One region of the Desulfosporosinus acidiphilus SJ4 genome, then DNA from elsewhere that is predicted to be linked to it. Evidence: riboswitches for the same ligand, from Rfam matches in the RefSeq annotation. Region 1 holds a riboswitch; the other holds the start of a gene.
What was found. A riboswitch is a leader RNA that binds a small molecule or an ion and turns the genes downstream of it on or off. The one in region 1 is predicted to bind molybdenum cofactor.
Positions count from the first base shown of each region.

Region 2: it holds a riboswitch for molybdenum cofactor, as region 1 does, so the genes downstream of both, modB (molybdate ABC transporter permease subunit) here and moaA (GTP 3',8-cyclase MoaA) in region 1, are expected to answer to the same signal.

Region 1 covers NC_018068.1:813,475-821,812, reverse strand. The annotation lists gene DESACI_RS03835 (NYN domain-containing protein) at 84-911, opposite strand; gene mog (molybdopterin adenylyltransferase) at 1,093-1,596, opposite strand; gene DESACI_RS03825 (MOSC domain-containing protein) at 1,596-2,030, opposite strand; gene moaC (cyclic pyranopterin monophosphate synthase MoaC) at 2,213-2,683, opposite strand; gene moaA (GTP 3',8-cyclase MoaA) at 2,687-3,658, opposite strand; molybdenum cofactor riboswitch at 3,974-4,104, opposite strand; gene fdhD (formate dehydrogenase accessory sulfurtransferase FdhD) at 4,272-5,057, shown strand; gene mobA (molybdenum cofactor guanylyltransferase) at 5,047-5,661, opposite strand; gene fdhF (formate dehydrogenase subunit alpha) at 6,275-8,338, opposite strand, start outside.
Region 2 covers NC_018068.1:4,182,334-4,190,671, forward strand. The annotation lists gene modD (ModD protein) at 1-240, opposite strand, end outside; gene modA (molybdate ABC transporter substrate-binding protein) at 265-1,107, opposite strand; gene DESACI_RS19185 (sulfate/molybdate ABC transporter ATP-binding protein) at 1,145-2,206, opposite strand; gene modB (molybdate ABC transporter permease subunit) at 2,190-2,909, opposite strand; molybdenum cofactor riboswitch at 3,095-3,236, opposite strand; gene DESACI_RS19195 (ATP-binding cassette domain-containing protein) at 3,367-4,056, opposite strand; gene modB (molybdate ABC transporter permease subunit) at 4,049-4,741, opposite strand; gene modA (molybdate ABC transporter substrate-binding protein) at 4,761-5,567, opposite strand; gene DESACI_RS19210 (GNAT family N-acetyltransferase) at 5,924-6,400, opposite strand; gene DESACI_RS19215 (homocitrate synthase/isopropylmalate synthase family protein) at 6,532-7,647, opposite strand; gene DESACI_RS19220 (radical SAM protein) at 7,719-8,338, opposite strand, start outside.

The sequences.
Region 1 (8,338 bases):
TGATTATATCCGCTAAGGGCCTCTCCCCTAAGCCTTTAAATCACTAAAGTCTATAATTTCCACATTACTACTATTTTATTCATCTATACTTCCAAAATTAGCTTTGCCTGACGCTGAGCAATTTCCTCAAGCATAGGTCCAAGCGCTTCTTCGATTTTCTTGTCTTTTAAGTTAAGAAGGTAGATCTTAGTTTTGCCAATTTTTAAATTACTGTCGAGATGTTCCTTCTCAGTAAGCAGATTTTCCCTTAACAAATAACGAATAAACTCTTTCACTTGAGGAATAGACCGGCCCAGCAGCTCGGACAAGGCTGCCCTTGCCTTTGTTGAAGCAACATAAGGCAAGCGAATTTGCAGAGTTCCGATAATTTGAATTCCGCGAACTAAATCCTTCTCTGGCAGATATTCAGTTTCCGGATTCTCATGATGCACCCATTCCAGGAGATCGTCCCCTTCACAATAGGGCTGTAGAGAATGATGAACACTGCCGCCAACCCCTACAACCTTCACTTCTTTCCCCCAGGCTCTGATTTTGCGTAATAGAGAGAGAAAATCTCCGTCACCTGTAATCAGTAAAAATAGATCAAAGGTTGCTGTCCGGGTAAGCAATATTTCTTGGGCTTCCAGCATCAACTCTAAATCCGCTGCGTTGTGGCGCAATCCCGTACTAGAGTAATTGTTTTTACTAAATACGTGTCTTGTAAAGACATTCGTTTTCTCGAAGGTCGTTTGAGTCCGCCAAAACTCCTCGCGATCAAAATTTGCGTACAAGTAGATGGCTTGTAAATCCATATCATTCTTCTTGGCATAAACCTGAAGATATTGCACTAATTGTTCCGGAGTCAATTCATGGCCTCGTTCAAGTAAACCCGTCCAGATATTTTCGTAATCAACAAACGCAATGGCTTTAATCATTGTTGTCATCACCTTTCAAGCCACGTCTATGATATCATACGCTAAACTCTGGACAAGAGTGACAAGCAGAGCTCTCTATGGAAAACTCGGTAATGCCCGAAGGCCGCGCATCGGCAAAAGAGTCTGATAGTATGCCAAGGGACTTCCACAACTATGTGAAAGCCCCTTGATTCTGAATCTATTCCGGCTTAACGGGAGTCGCACATTCACTGGTTTCACCCTTGAGAATTTGGATACCATGCGGTAAGGATGGGGAAATCACTGAGAAACATTCACGAACCGCCTTAGGACTTCCCGGCATATTTATAATAAGGGTCTGTTTTCTGAGAACAGCCACAGCTCTGCTTAACATCGCCTTGGGGGTCACCTTTAAGCTTTCCTGGCGCATCACTTCTGCTATACCGGGCACTAATCGATCAGCGACTGCTAACGTTGCCTCTGGCGTGACATCGCGGAGAGAAAACCCTGTGCCCCCCGTGGTTAATATCAGATCCAGCTTAATTTCATCCGTCCACAAACGCATGGTACTTTCCAAAAGACGTTGATCATCGGGAAGCACTGTATATTCAGCAACTTCCCATCCCATCTCTTGAACCAACTCTTTAAGAGCAGGACCGGAGAGATCTTCTCGTTCTCCACGGGAACCTTTATCACTTGCCGTTATTATTCCAACCCGAACCATTATTCTATCACCTCAATAGTATCGCCTACTCGAACCACTCCGCCTTCCAGTAAACGAATAAAAATCCCTTCCTTCGGCATCACACAATCTCCGGCTTGATAAAAAATCGCGCATTTCGAGTGACATTCCTTGCCAATTTGCGTTACTTCACCAATACTTGTGGCACCAATTCTTAGCTTTGTTCCAATGGGTAGAGTACATAATTCTAACCCTTCCGTCGTCAAGTTCTCGGCGAAATCTCCCGGACCAACATCTAACCCTTTGTCTTGCATCGTTTTAATACTTTCCATTGCCAGCAAACTGACCATGCGATGCCAATTTCCGCCGTGAGCATCCCCTTCCAGGCCAAAATTCACTTTCAAGATACCTTCACCTATATTTTTTTTGCGCATTCCTTTTCGTTCACTAATACATACAGCAACGATTTTACCCATATATGGCGCCTCATTTCTTTTAGATCGATCTTTCTTACCTTCAATAACAACGAAACCCGTAAGATTGATTAAATCCTTATCCTCTAAATGGATCTTTAAACCATCGTTTAACCATCTTTGATAATTCTCAGTCTCTAATTATTTTCGCAAATATGACCTTGTGCCATCGTTTCGTTTCACGTTTACCGTACATAGTGACCGCTTTTTCCGCCCTGTTTTTCTACCAGATAAATTTCTCCAATGGTCATAGATTTATCAATGGCTTTACACATATCATAGATAGTCAGTGCGGCGACACTGACAGCAGTGAGCGCTTCCATCTCCACTCCTGTTTTTCCTTGAACTTTAACGATGGCCTCAATCTCAACTTCTCCAGGGTCTTTCAAATGAAAGCTTAGTTTTGCCCCGGTAATGCCTAAAGGATGGCACATAGGGATTAGCTGCGAGGTCTGTTTGGCCGCCATGATTCCTGCCACTTGCGCAACTGCTAAGACATCTCCTTTGGCAATACGTCCGGCGCGAATACGTTCTAAGGTATCCTGCTGCATTAAAACATTGCCATGAGCCACGGCAACACGGGAAGTTTCTGCTTTATCACTGATATCGACCATGCGAGCACGGCCTTGTTCATCAAAATGCGTTAAATCCTCCATTTTCTAACCTCCGATTTGGGACATAATGCGATGGCCCTGCAAAGCTTCTTCATTCATACGATGCTCCGCTGGCTTATACCAAACTGCCTGTGCAAAAATATCCAACAGTTCTTGATCTGAACTTCCATTTCGCAATCCTTCAAGTAAATCAATTTCCCGTTCATTATGCAAACAAGGCCTTAGTTTGCCGTCAGGGGTTAAACGTATTCTATTACAAGTATTACAAAAATGTCGGCTCAAAGCACTAATAAACCCTATACTACCCTTATAGTCATCCGGCCGAAAATATTCGGCTGGTCCCCCGCCTGGGACTTCCTTAGTAGGAATATACTGTTTAACTCCTAACAATTCTTTCATTTCTTGGATAGAAACGAAATCACTTCGTCGTTCCGAACTTGTGCCAATGGGCATGAGTTCGATAAAACGGATATGAATCGGATATTGCTTAGCGAGGGTTAAAAAGCCGGGCAATTCTTGTGTATTAAAATCACGAACAACCACAACATTAACTTTTACAGGGTTCAAGCCTGCTTCAAGCGAACGGAAGATGCCCTGAATCACCTTAGAAACATCTCCGCCACGGGTAATCTCGGCAAACCGCTCGGGATTCATTGTATCAAGACTAATATTCACGCGTTGAACTCCCGCCGCTTTTAAACCAAAAGCCATCTCTGGAAGAAGGAGTCCGTTGGTAGTAAGCATTAAATCATCGACCCCAGGAATTTGTGCTCCTTTCCCAAGAAACTCCAGAATACCTTTACGAACTAGAGGTTCTCCCCCGGTAATACGAAAACGATGGAAGCCAAGCTGCGTACTAATCCTCATGATACGGAGGATTTCTTCATAGCTAAGGATATTCTCATGAGGCATCCAAGCTACACCCTCACTTGGCATGCAGTATTTACAACGGAGATTACAACGGTCAGTTATGGAAATCCTCAGATAATTTATTTGCCTGCGAAATTGATCCTGCATAAAATCCCCCTTTTCATGCTGTACCCGTTCATGGTTTTAGAGACACTTAGCCAATCCACACTACAGGAGTATGCATAATGAACTGCGGTGTGGTGAGCAAGCTCGTGAACTTATCGTCCATGAACAGTATCTGCCTTGCACACTTATGCTAGAGGACGAAGACACTGTCTTCGCACGTATTAACCCTTCTTGCGGTATACTGCCAAAAGTTTACTTTCCTCTAGCACAAAAAAACTTGGCCGGCGCAAGTATAGTTTGCGCTGCAATTGCCAAGTTGTTCTTAAATACACGGTCTGTAAATAACCGGGGGATTACTTCCTCCTGTTCAACAGACTCCTTTCCAATAGGAGATATTACAGTTTCCCGCAATACCCGAGTGTCTAAGACACTTGTCTGGTCGCCATAGCCTTGCCTTAGGAAAACCAGCTTCGGAGCATTCAATTGTTAATTAGTTTGTATCGTTGTAACCATTTATTATGTATTCATTCGAGATATGATTTCAAAATTCCTTTATCAATATCCATAAAAACGCTATTATTTCGACATTAAAAAAAGATTTTGGTTTTTCTAAAAATAATGTAAACTAGGAGGTAGAAGGTATGAGGAGGTTGACATGAAAAACGAAATAGTGACTTATACCATATTAAAAGCAAAAGGACTGCAGCTCGAACAGGTTGAAGACTGCGTGGTTCAAGAAATTCCCTTAACTATTCACTTTAATCGAGAAGAAATCGCTACTTTATTATGCTCCCCTTCACAAATTGAAGAACTCACCCTGGGTTTTTTGCTAAATGAAGGTTTTATTCGAGTTCCTGAGGACATTTCTGAAATTCGTCAAGATCCTAAGGACCATTTAGTTTGGGTAGAGGGGAAACCTTGTCTTTTGCAAAAGGAACTAATGACCAAACGTTTTGTATCGGCTTGCTGTGGAAAAAGCCGAGCTTCATTTTGCTTTGCCAACGACGCACTGATGGTAAAGCCTCTTACCTCAAAACACAGTATCACGCTTACAGAAGCCTATGGTTATACCGCTTTTTTGCAGTCTCCCCTTCCGCTTTTTCAAGCAACGGGAGGAATTCATAGCGGCGGTGTGGGGTATCAAGGCCAAGTGGTTTTAACGAGTTATGACATCGGGCGGCATAATGTTTTTGATAAACTTAATGGCAGTGCCTTTCGTTCTGGTTTACAACTGGATAACCATGTTATTTTTTTTAGCGGGCGAGTATCTTCGGAAATTCTTCTTAAAGTCGCCAAAATGAAGGTTCCTATTCTTATTGCCCGCGGAGCGCCAACTGATATGGCTATATCCCAGGCGTCAGCCTTAAACATCACCATTATTGGCTTTGCCCGGGAGCAACGTCTGAATATTTATACTTGTCCTGAGCGAATTATGGTTTAAGGATTTCGGACCAATCCTCAGGAGTATTCACATTGCAAAACACCTGGCTTAAATCAGAAAAACCTTTAAGCTCAATTTCATCCACATATTTGACAGAGTAATCCTGAAACAGATCCCTAATCTTGAGGCGTCCGGCCTCAAGATTTTTTATAATCCCAGGGAGACAGCTCCGATTATAAAAAGCGTGAAGCGGATGAATTACCGGACCGATCCGGGGAACTACTATGTCATAATCCGATGCCCAACGAAACAGAAAACGAATCAGCTCTATTTGCAGAAACGGCATATCACAGGCAACAAAAAAAACAGATTTAAAGGTAGCGGCCTTCAAACCCTGATATAGTCCTGCCAGAGGTCCTTGATCACGTAGTTCATCTTGGATGACGGGGAAATTATATCTCTTGTAAAGTTCCTGATCATTACTGCTAATCAGTACTTCGGAAAATACCGCATCTAAAACTTCTATAGCACGCCCCGCAAGAGGCTTGCCATCATATTCCAGGAAGGCCTTATTCCTTTTCATGCGTGAACTTTTTCCTCCCGCCAATAAAATTCCTGTGGCCTCTAGCTTGGGTTGTGGTCTTTTCATGCCAAGGTCTGTCACTGATTAAAAACCTCCACTTATCTAACCTACTTTTCTAAAGAATCATCATAACGTATGTTTTCATAAATCGGTAATTTAATGAACTCGTTCAGCTAAAGCTGAACATCGGGGCTTCAGATGGGGACTCAATAAGGGTGCTGCCAAGTTCCGGTACAGCCCCACTTAAAAACTGTATAAACTTCATTTTTATTCGTTAAGGAATTAGATTAAAGAGAACTTAGCAGGCGGCAGGTTAATCCCTCTTATGTTAGATAAAGAAAACTTAGCTGGCGCTAAGCCTCTGGCGAAAGCGGCAGGTTAGTTGCACTTATGCCAGAGGACGAAGACACTGTCTTCGCACGTATAAACTCTTCTTGCAGTATTTAACCAAAAGTTATACTTTCTGATAGTAGGACAAAGACACTGTCTTCACACGTATTAGCCTTACTTGCAAAAGGATTTCCTAAACTGCCAGCCCTTTAATACCTTACAATATACTAGTTCAAACTCCTTATGTCACGTAGTAAACCAGACTTAACGTGATCATTGATTCAAAGAGAAAACTTCTAATATGGTCAATCCTTACAAAGAAACAGAGCCTTCGAACATCGAAGACCCTGTTTTCATTCATTTATTAAAGTTTTGAAACCTTTACTCCGCAAACCTTGTACTCATACGTCTTGGTGACTTTATCGTAGGCTCCGTTGGTTAGAACGTTGGTCGGCGACTCCGTATAATGAAGTGTCATAAATATCATACCCAAAGGTACACGTTCTGTTACCTTAACCTTCGTGTTCAGCTCACCCCGACGAGAGGCCACCTTGACAACTTCACCGTCACTTATTCCCAGTTGCTTGGCATCAGCAGGGTTAAGCTCTGCCAACTCTTCCGGAGAGTTTTTAACTAACCCTTCTGAACTTTGAGTAAACACATTGTAAAGGGAAAGTTTCCGCCCCGTACTAAGCAATAATGGGTATTCTGCGTCAGGCTGTTCTTTAGGTGGTTGATTTTCACAGGGAACGAAAAGTCCTTTGCCCCTATTAAATTTTCCTTCATGCAAGAACTTAGTTCCAGGGTGCTCCATACTGGGAACCGGCCATTGCAGTCCTTGGGTACCCAGTCGGGCATAAGAAATACCGGCAAATTGAGGAGTGAGCTGAGCAATTTCATCCATAACCTCTGCCGCGGAAGAATAGGGGAATGGATAACCCATCCGATTGGCAAGTTCACAGATAATTTCCCCATCAGTCTTGGCGTTCCCCAAGGGTTTAATGGCCTGATTAACCATTTGGACCCTGCGCTCTGTATTGGTAACGGTTCCTGTCTTTTCTGCGTAACTTGCCCCCGGCAAAACAACGTCAGCCAGCAGAGCAGTTTCCGATAAGAAAATTTCCTGCACCACAAGGAAATCCAGAGCTTTTAAACCTTTGCGTACATGGTTGGCATCCGCATCCGTCATTACAGGATCTTCACCCATAACATAAAGAGCACGCAGTTGTTTGCTCACTGCAGCCTCAAACATATCCGGAATCATAAAACCAGGATTCGGGTCGAGGGGAACTCCCCAAGCGGCTTCAAATTTAGCCCGAACCTCCGGGTTACTGACTTGCTGATACCCCGGATATACGTTGGGCAGAGCTCCCATATCGCAGGCGCCTTGAACGTTATTTTGCCCGCGCAGCGGATTGACCCCAGTTGATTCCCTGCCTATATTTCCGGTCAGCATAGCAAGGTTTGCTAAACTCATTACATTATCTGTACCGCAAGAGTGTTCTGTAATCCCTAACGTATAGAAAATCTGCGCCCGTTCAGCCGTTGCATACATTCTTGCAGCTTCAACGAGTTGTTCTACCGGCACACCGGTAATCTGACTGGTAAATTCAGGTGTATAGTTCTGAACAGTTTCTTTAAGCTTTTCAAACCCTTCGGTCCGTGTATCAATGAAGGCACGATTTTCCCAGCCATTAGCGATAATAATATTCATAATCCCGTTAATCAGGGCGATATCAGTTCCCGGGCGAAGTCTCAGCCATATATCTGAGCACTCTGCCAAATCAATACAGCGAGGATCGGCAACAATGAGTTTTGCACCCTTGGCCAATGCCTGCTTCATCTTGGTTCCAATTACCGGATGAGCCTCCGTTGCATTTGAACCAATTACGAACATACACTTAGTATTTGGAATCTCATTGATTGAATTTGTCATAGCACCTGATCCGAATGAAGTGGCCAGACCGGCCACAGTGGGAGCGTGTCAGGTCCTGGCGCAGTGATCAACATTATTGGTTCCGATCACCGCGCGCATGAATTTTTGCATTAAATAATTTTCTTCATTGGTACAATGAGCTGAACTCAAGGCTGCCAGTGAATTAGGTCCGTAGGTATCCTTAATTTCACGGAACTTCGAAGCAACCAAATCTAAAGCTTCATCCCAATCCGCTGGAACCAGGACTCCGTCCTTTCTAATCAAAGGTGTTGTTACACGTCTGGAGCTATAAATCATGTCCATCCCAAAACGGCCTTTGACGCAAAGGGCTTTGCCATTGACAGGAGCCTGCGGGTTCGAGGTTACCCCAATAACCTTTCCGTCTTTGACATTTAGGTCAAAGTTGCAGCCCACCCCACAGAAGGGGCATGTGGTTTGAACTTTTGTAATTTCCCAGGGACGACCTTTCCCAACCATTTGTTTTTCGGTCAG
Region 2 (8,338 bases), 1.6 Mb from region 1:
AATAAAAACGTCCCCCTTGTTTACCACAGATCCCGACGGCAGGAATCGCAGGGGGGTGATTCCCACTTTGGCAAAGATCCTTACTACTTCCTCAACCCCTGATAACACCGTAAACTCTCTGGCCTTAAAAGTGATCTTGCCCCTTGAGTCCCCAATACCAAGCGTGCGCGTTGTCAAATCGAGATACGGAACATCTTCTTTGAGCCAGCGATCAATCGTTTCATCACTGATATACAGCATTGTATTCACCCCCGATATTCATAATTATTTGACTTTAGCAAAACCATTGGAATTAAAAATTTTCATAGCCTCATCACTTTGTAAATAGGCTAAGAATTTAGCAGCATCATCGCTATTTTTAGAACTCGCTATTATGGCGGCTGGCAAGACAACAGGTGAATGAGAGTCAGCGGGCGCCGTGGCCGCAACTTTCACTTTATCCGAAGTGATGGCGATGGTATCCCAGACAAAACCCGCATCGGCATTTCCCGTCTCAACATAGGCCATAACCTGCATTAGATCCTTCCCTACCACCATCTTGGATTGTAAAGCATCCCACAACCTAAGCGTTTGGAGGGTTTCCTGAGTGGTCTTAGCCGCCGGAACTGATTTGGCTTCACCAATACCAATTTTCTTGACATCCGGTCTTGCCAAATCTTCAAAACTCTTAATGGACGTATTGTCCTTTTTTACAATTAAAACGAGTTCATCCCCTAAAAGATTTACTCTGGAGTCCTTCTTAATAAGCCCTTTTTGTTCCAAAGCATCCATCTGAGGCTTGCCCTGGGAGATATAAATATCCGTGGCGGCACCTTGCTCAATTTGATTTTGCAGAGAACCTGACGGGCCGTAATTAAATGTTAATGTTACTCCCGGATTTTTGGCCTCATACAAGCCTTTAATTATTTCGAAGGAACCTTTCAGACTGGGAGCCGTAGAAATCATAAGTTTAACCTGCTTGCTCTGGTTCGCACTGCCGCTTGTGGATGTCGAGGCTTCCTTGGCACTGCCTGAGCACCCGGAAATAAACAGTACGAAAATGAATAAGCAACTCATCAGTCCCCAAATAACACGACTTCTTCTATTTTTTCTTATTCCAGAAAACATTTCCTTTTCCTCCCTCTCCTCACTCTATCAGGAATATTCAGACTATAATTAAGTCTTCCGGGTCAATCCACAGTTTCCATGGCTGAGGTTGAATCTTCATAAACCGCCACATTTGCGGGGTAATTTCCCACTCAATCTGATGGCCTCTCTGCCCCGGATTTTCTTTTTCTATAAATAGATAAAGCGTTATTCTGGAAGGTGCTTCGTTTGCAAAATTAAGCCAACAGCGCAACACGTTATCCTTTGTTTCATCTGAAACAGCACCTATCAAGTGGGCACGAATACCTACATATTTAATGTCTTGCGAAAGTTTTATGTTAGTTTTTAAAGTAATACCCCAGTCTAAGGCCTTCAGCTCAAAGGGTGATATGTAGATCGCCGGAGATATATTTTTGCAGCCGGTTAATTGAGCTGCCGCCAGTGAGGGCGGAGCCTTAAATACCTCCTTTGTCCCTCCTTTCCCTTCAATTATCCCTCGTGAGAGGATCACTAAGTTCCGGCATACCCGGTAAACTTCCTCCATGTTATGGCTAACGAATACAGCTGCTCCCGGAAACTTCCCTAAGGTCTCCGTTAATTGCCTGACCATATGGTTTCTGAGATAATCATCCAAGGCTGAAAAAGGTTCGTCTAAAAGCAAAGCTTCCGGCTTTGTGGCTAAGGCTCTGGCCAGAGCCACTCGCTGCTGCTGTCCCCCTGAGAGTTGGCTGGGGTATCTCTTTTCCAAACCTTCCAGCTTTATCATCGTTACCATTTCTTTGATAATCGCCTTTTGATCCTTGCGCCTTAGCTCTCCGATCCCGAAACCAATGTTTTCTTCTACGGTCAAATGAGGGAATAAGGCGTAATTTTGAAATACATACCCGATTCTTCTTCGACGACAAGGCAGATTAATGCCTTTTTGAGAATCAAACAAAATCCGGCCATTAAGGACAATCTGTCCATAATCAGGGGTCTCAATGCCGGCAATACATCGTAAAGTCATGCTTTTCCCCGAGCCGGAAGCCCCCAAGAGGCCTAAAACATCCTCACTGGTTTCAAAATTAAGATTAAGTTCAAATCCGGATAATTTCTTGCGAATATCAACGCATAATTCCATGGCTATTCCCTGCGCTTGCTGCAATCGTTTTACGCTGGTAATCAGACCAGTAATTCATTAAGGTCATGACCATCAGCGAAATAATAAAGATAAGAATTACCCATAACAAGGCCTTTTCCATATCTCCCCCTTCAGCAGCAAAAAAGATAGCGGCTGGAATCGTCAATGTTTCTCCTGGAATATTTCCGCCAATCATGAGTGTAGCACCAAAATCACCCAGAGCCCTGGCGAAAGCTAATACCGTACCTGCTGCCACCCCTGGCCAGGCCAGGGGAATTGTTACCTTCCAAAATATCTTCCATTCAGAGACACCCAAAGTGCGGGCAGCATAAACAATTGATGGATCAATTTGCTCAAAAGCGCTTCTCACCGTTCGATACATCAGCGGAAAGGCCACCACCGAAGCGGCAATAACTGTGGCAGGCCAAGAGAAGATCACGGTGGTTCCGATGGCCAGCAACAATTTCCCCAAAGGCCCGTATTTGCCGAATACCAAAAGCAGCAAGAAGCCGACGACAGTTGGGGGTAAGATCAGCGGCAGCGTCAGAATTCCATCAATCAAACCCTTGAATTTGCCTCGGTAAGCTGAAACAAAACTTGCTGCAGCAATTCCCGAGAAAAATGTCACAACGGTTGCCAAGGTTGCAGCCCTTAGTGAAATTAATAATGGAGAAAAATCCAAACCTCTGAACAGAGTATTCAAAATATCCTCCTTTCTACATTCCGGCAAAAAATTAAGGGTACCAACTTCCCCGTTGATCACAGGAGCTCATTCTTATCTTCTCTTAAGTTCATTGGCTTTCACGGCCTCCTCTCACCATCCTTGGCCAGCAAAAAAACTAATGGCTCCCCGGAAAAGGGAGCCAGTAATAATAGACCGGTATTCATTCGGCTTAGACGCGCTGCTCCTTTTCAAAAACGTGAAGGCATACCCGTTTCCGGAGATACCCTGAGGATTAAAATCCTGTCCAGCGACCATGGAACGATCATACGCTCTTTAGGTCCTCCTGGCTCGGAGATTATCTATTAAATTCACGGGAACTATACTGCGAAATTTCTATCCTCGCCGTACGTTTGTTTAACCAACTTAATCTAATGCATTATCTGAAAATATTGTCTTAAATGTCATTTTGAGTAACATCTGAAAATTATCTCACTTGTTAAGCTCTATTCAGTTCCCCAATTATTTCTCGTTTGCTGCGCCCCTTGATTATTTCTTGTTTGCCCTGATCTATCTTAATAATTTGGTCTCCCAACATTTCAGCTTCCTGCCGATCATGGGTCACGAGAATAAAGGGGATTTTCCATTGGGCTTGAAGCCTAAGCAGCTCCTGTTGGAGTATGCTCCGGGTGTTTTGGTCAAGAGCTGAGAGAGGTTCGTCTAAGAGCAATAATTCCGGCTCCGTCATCAAGGCTCGAGCAAGGGCGACTCTTTGTTTTTCTCCTCCCGAAATCTGATCCGGATAGCGATTCCGGAGATGAGTAATCTTGAGCATTTCCAAGACATCGCCTGCAGTAAGAACTTTTTCGGAGACACTTTCCTCTTTAGGCTTGCCATACAAGACATTTTTCTCCACAGTCATGTGAGGAAATAGTGCATAGTCCTGAAAGAGATAACCAATGCGCCGCTTGCGGATGGGGACATTCGTACCAAGCTCAGATGAGAAAACAGTCTTATTCGAAATATTAATCTCTCCCCAAGACGGCGTCTGAAGACCTGCCACACATTGCAAAAATGTCGTTTTGCCGGCACCGGAGTGTCCGACCAGTGCAAGAATACCATTACTGATAGAGACATCAGCCTCCAGCTCAAAGGAAGGCAGTTTCTTTTTAAAATGAGCCTCAAGCATTTGTCCCACCTCCACGCGAACTCCGCCGCGATCCTTTCCCCCAGCGGTTCAACCCGTAAATCACCAGAAAACTAAAAGCAGTCATGATGATAACCAAGATACTCGCCGTACGCATGTCTCCCGATTCATTGGCAAAGTAGATCGCAAGGGGCATGGTTTGAGTTATGCCGGGTATATTGCCGGCAATCATCAAGGTTGCTCCGAATTCGCCCAGGGACCGGGCAAAAGCAAGAACCAAACCGGCAATAATGCCATTCCAGGCTAGAGGAAGAGTAATGGTGAAAAACACTCTCACTTCTCTTGCCCCTAAGGTACGAGCGGCTTTCTCCAGGTTGGGATCAACATTTTCCATAGCAACTCTTACAGATTGGTACATTAAAGGAAAGGAAACCACCACTGCCGCTATCACCGCTCCTTCAATGGTAAAAACAACTCTGGTATGGAAAAAATATTCAAGGAACACACCTAGGGGACCGTACTTCCCGAAAAGAACCAGCAGCATAAAACCGATAACAGAGGGCGGGAGTACTAAAGGTAAGGTAATAATTGACTCCACAACATCTTTACCCCAGAACTCCCGCCGAGCCATGAGTCCTGCTATGGGAATTGAAAAACAGGTGACAATGATAACAGCTGCCAGAGCTACTTTCAGTGATAATATAATAGGGACAAAACTAAAATCCATAGGACTCACCTAGATTCAATTATTTTATAATCTTAAAGCCGTATTTAACAAAGACTTTTTGAGCGTCGGAACTTTGTAAATACTTAAGAAAATCCTCAGTGGCCTGTTGATTTTTCGTCGCGCCAATAATAGCTGCCGGGTAAACAATAGGAGAGTGAGTGTTATCGGGGACAACTGCAACAACTTTAACTTTTGTCGATTGTTGGGCATCCGACCGGTAAACAAAACCTGCATCCGCATTCCCTGTTTCAACGTAATTAAGTACCTGGGACACGTCTTTGGCTTGCACCAGTTTGGAATGGATAGCATCCCATAGTTTGAGGTTCTTCAAAGAATCCTGAGCATATTTGCCTGCAGGTACTGATTCAGGAGTACCGATACTAACCTGAGCGACATCTGCTTTCGTCAAATCTTGTACAGAAGTAATCTTAGTGTTATCCTTTCCGGCTACAAGAACTAAATCATTACCCAGTAAGTTGATTCTGCTGTCTTTAAGCAATAAATTCTTTTTCTCTAAAGCATCCATTTGACTCTTACCGGCAGAAATAAATAAGTCCACGGGAGCACCTTGCTCTATTTGCTGCTGAAGGGTACCGGAAGCTGCAAAATTAAAGGTCAGTTTCACATCGGGTTTAACGTTCGTATAATCACTCTGGAGTTCGGTCAAAGAATCTTTCAGACTTGCCGCGGCTGAAATCATGAGTTCTGTTGGTTTAGCTTGAGTTTGCGCTGTGTTCGAAGGCTGTTGGGCGGTATTTCCGGCACCGCATCCTGTCAAGGTGAATATTAGCAAAAGACCCGATAATAATAAAACTATTTTTTTCACTTTTACTCCCCCTTATGTATTAACTCAATTTTGTTCGTTTAAGTTAGTTTTTGTTGAGTCGCGTTCTAACGCCTTATCGCAAAAACTATCTAAAACTAACAAAACCAAACTACAACGTCATTATACGCTATGCCCTAATTGAATTGCAATATAGGATTAGACTTTATACTTAATACATTCGCTTTAATATTTTTGATTTTTAAAGACTATTGAACTGTAGCGGTCAATTTCTGACTATTTCTATTAATTTAGCAACTCCATCCATTCCCTAAACTATTCCCTGAACTATTCTCTAAATTATTACCTAAACTCTTCTCAAAACTCTCTTTACCAAAGCTTAAAAAGCTCAATATTTTCTACTCGCTGATGCTCACGTATTTTCGCAAGCAAATTAAGTCGGTTCTTTGCCAATTCACGTTATTATAGAAGCCTATGGCCGCAGTATTATTACGATCTGCCAGCAACTGAAGGCGGTTAACACCCCTGGTGATCGCCCATTCCTCTACGGCAGAGAGTAACTTTTTTCCCAATCCTTGCCCTCTCCAGATTTCCTCCACTATTAAATCTTCAATGATGGCTGCAATTCCGCCTTCGGCTGTGGAGACTAAAGTCTGAGCCGTACACATCCCAATGATTTGCTGCTGGGATTCAGCCACCATAACGCAGCGATCCCCGGTATTTTGGAGCATCATTTCTAAACCGCGCTGCTGTGTCAATTCATTGAAGGAAAAATCTGATTCGATGGAAAATAAAAGTTTAAGAAGCCTGATCAGACTCCTAATATCTGATGGCTTTGCCCTTCTGATCACATAGTGAGGGCTCTGAACCGCCATAGTCTCATCACTCCCTGTTATACCCGTTTATACTCAGTTATACCCATTTACACCTTTTACACTGGTTACACGTTAAAGGCCTTCTTTGAGCAGCTAGCACAAAGAAGGCCTTTAAATCGTTGGATATCCATCTAACATGAGCTCACAACGATTTCCATAATGTCATCTTCTCTTAAGACCCTCTTTATTTCATTGGCACGTCTTAAAACTTTGGCCAAAAGATGATCAATTGTTTCCTGATCGAGTTCTATTCCTTTGTCCTTCAACAATCGCAGGATACTCTTTCGCCCCGAATACTTGCCAAAAGACGTTGAATGTTGTCTTCCCACATTTTCGGGCGGAAAGGATTGATAATTGGCAAAGTCTTTTTTCAGACCATCAATGTGAATCGATGAGGTGTGCGTAAAGACATCTTGCCCGATGATCGGTTTGGCTTTGGGAATTGTCCTGCCCGCGGCTAAACTCACCAAGGAGCCGATAGTATTTAATCGTTTAAGGTCAACTCCCACCTCCTCATAAAGGGCGTATTTCAAAGCAACCGCTACTTCTTCAAGAGGGGCATTTCCCGCCCGTTCTCCCAATCCGCCAACCGTTACACTTAAGGCCTTAAAGCCTGCTTGAACGGCAGCAAGAGAGTTCGCGGTAGCCATCCCCAAATCGTTATGAGCATGGAACTCTAAAGGTATACCCGACATTCTGACAAGATCCTGCAGGGTAAAAAACACTTTAAGAGGTTCCAAAATCCCGAGGGTATCTGCGAAACGCACGCGATTAACCCCCAGCCTTTCCGCCTCAGCCAAGATTTCCGCCAGGAATATAAAATCCGCTCGGCTGGCATCTTCCAAACCCAGGACAATATAGTCTACCTCTTTTCGGGCATTGAGTATGCACCGGCCCATCTGTTCAAGCACCCAAGCCCGATCCTTTTTCAATTTATTCCTAATCTGCTGCTCTGAAGCAGGAACAGAAATAGCAACTCCTTCAACTCCCGTACGATAACTTGCTTGGAGATCCGTGAGCACAGCACGATTCCAGGTTATGAGTCGAACGGGCAAATGCAGGGCCGCTAACTGGGTAATTGACTTGATTTCCGAATCCCCGACCGCCGGAACCCCCACTTCCAGTTCATCGATCCCAGCATCCGCTAAAGCCCTGGCAATCATCTCTTTCTCCCGAAACCCCAAGGCTACACCCGGTGCTTGCTCTCCATCCCTCAAGGTTGTATCGCATAACATAATCCTATCCATATCCGAACCCCCTCTTTTTCGTACTATCTGATTGCCTGACTTTCAGGTTCTATACTTTTCTCTAATTTTGATTAGAGGAAACCAATGGCGTCAGCACGACATTGCTGACAGTGCTCCATCTGGGGCAGAAATGCGCCCATACTCCTTCTGCAGCTGGCTATCAGTTCCTTGGAAGGAGCTTTTATATGAGCAAGTTTAGCTTGAGGAATCAAAGGAACAATGTTATGAATATGGGCACCTCTCTTTTTGATTTCCTGACCTAAGCTATACAGTAGCTTGTCATTGATCCCGGGAATAATCACCGTGTTGATCTTTACCGTCATTCCGGCCGCGGCAGCCATTGTCAGACCCTTGAGCTGATTACCCACCAGAATTCTTGCCCCACGGGCACCGGTCAGCGTTTTACCCTTCCAACGGACATAGCTGTAAATCTGAGCTCCCACTTCTTCATCAAGGGTATTAATGGTAATGGTAATATGGGACACCCCGATTTCCGCCAATTCGTTTATCTTCTCCGGCAAGAGAAGTCCGTTGGTACTTAGACAAAGAATCATTTCAGGAAACTCTCGTTTTACCTCGCGGAAGGTTGCATAAGTGGCACTGTTTGCTAAAGGTTCTCCCGGACCTGCAATGCCCACCACCCTATACTTTGCTCCCATGTCCGACGCTTTCACCTTTCGGACAGTTTCCA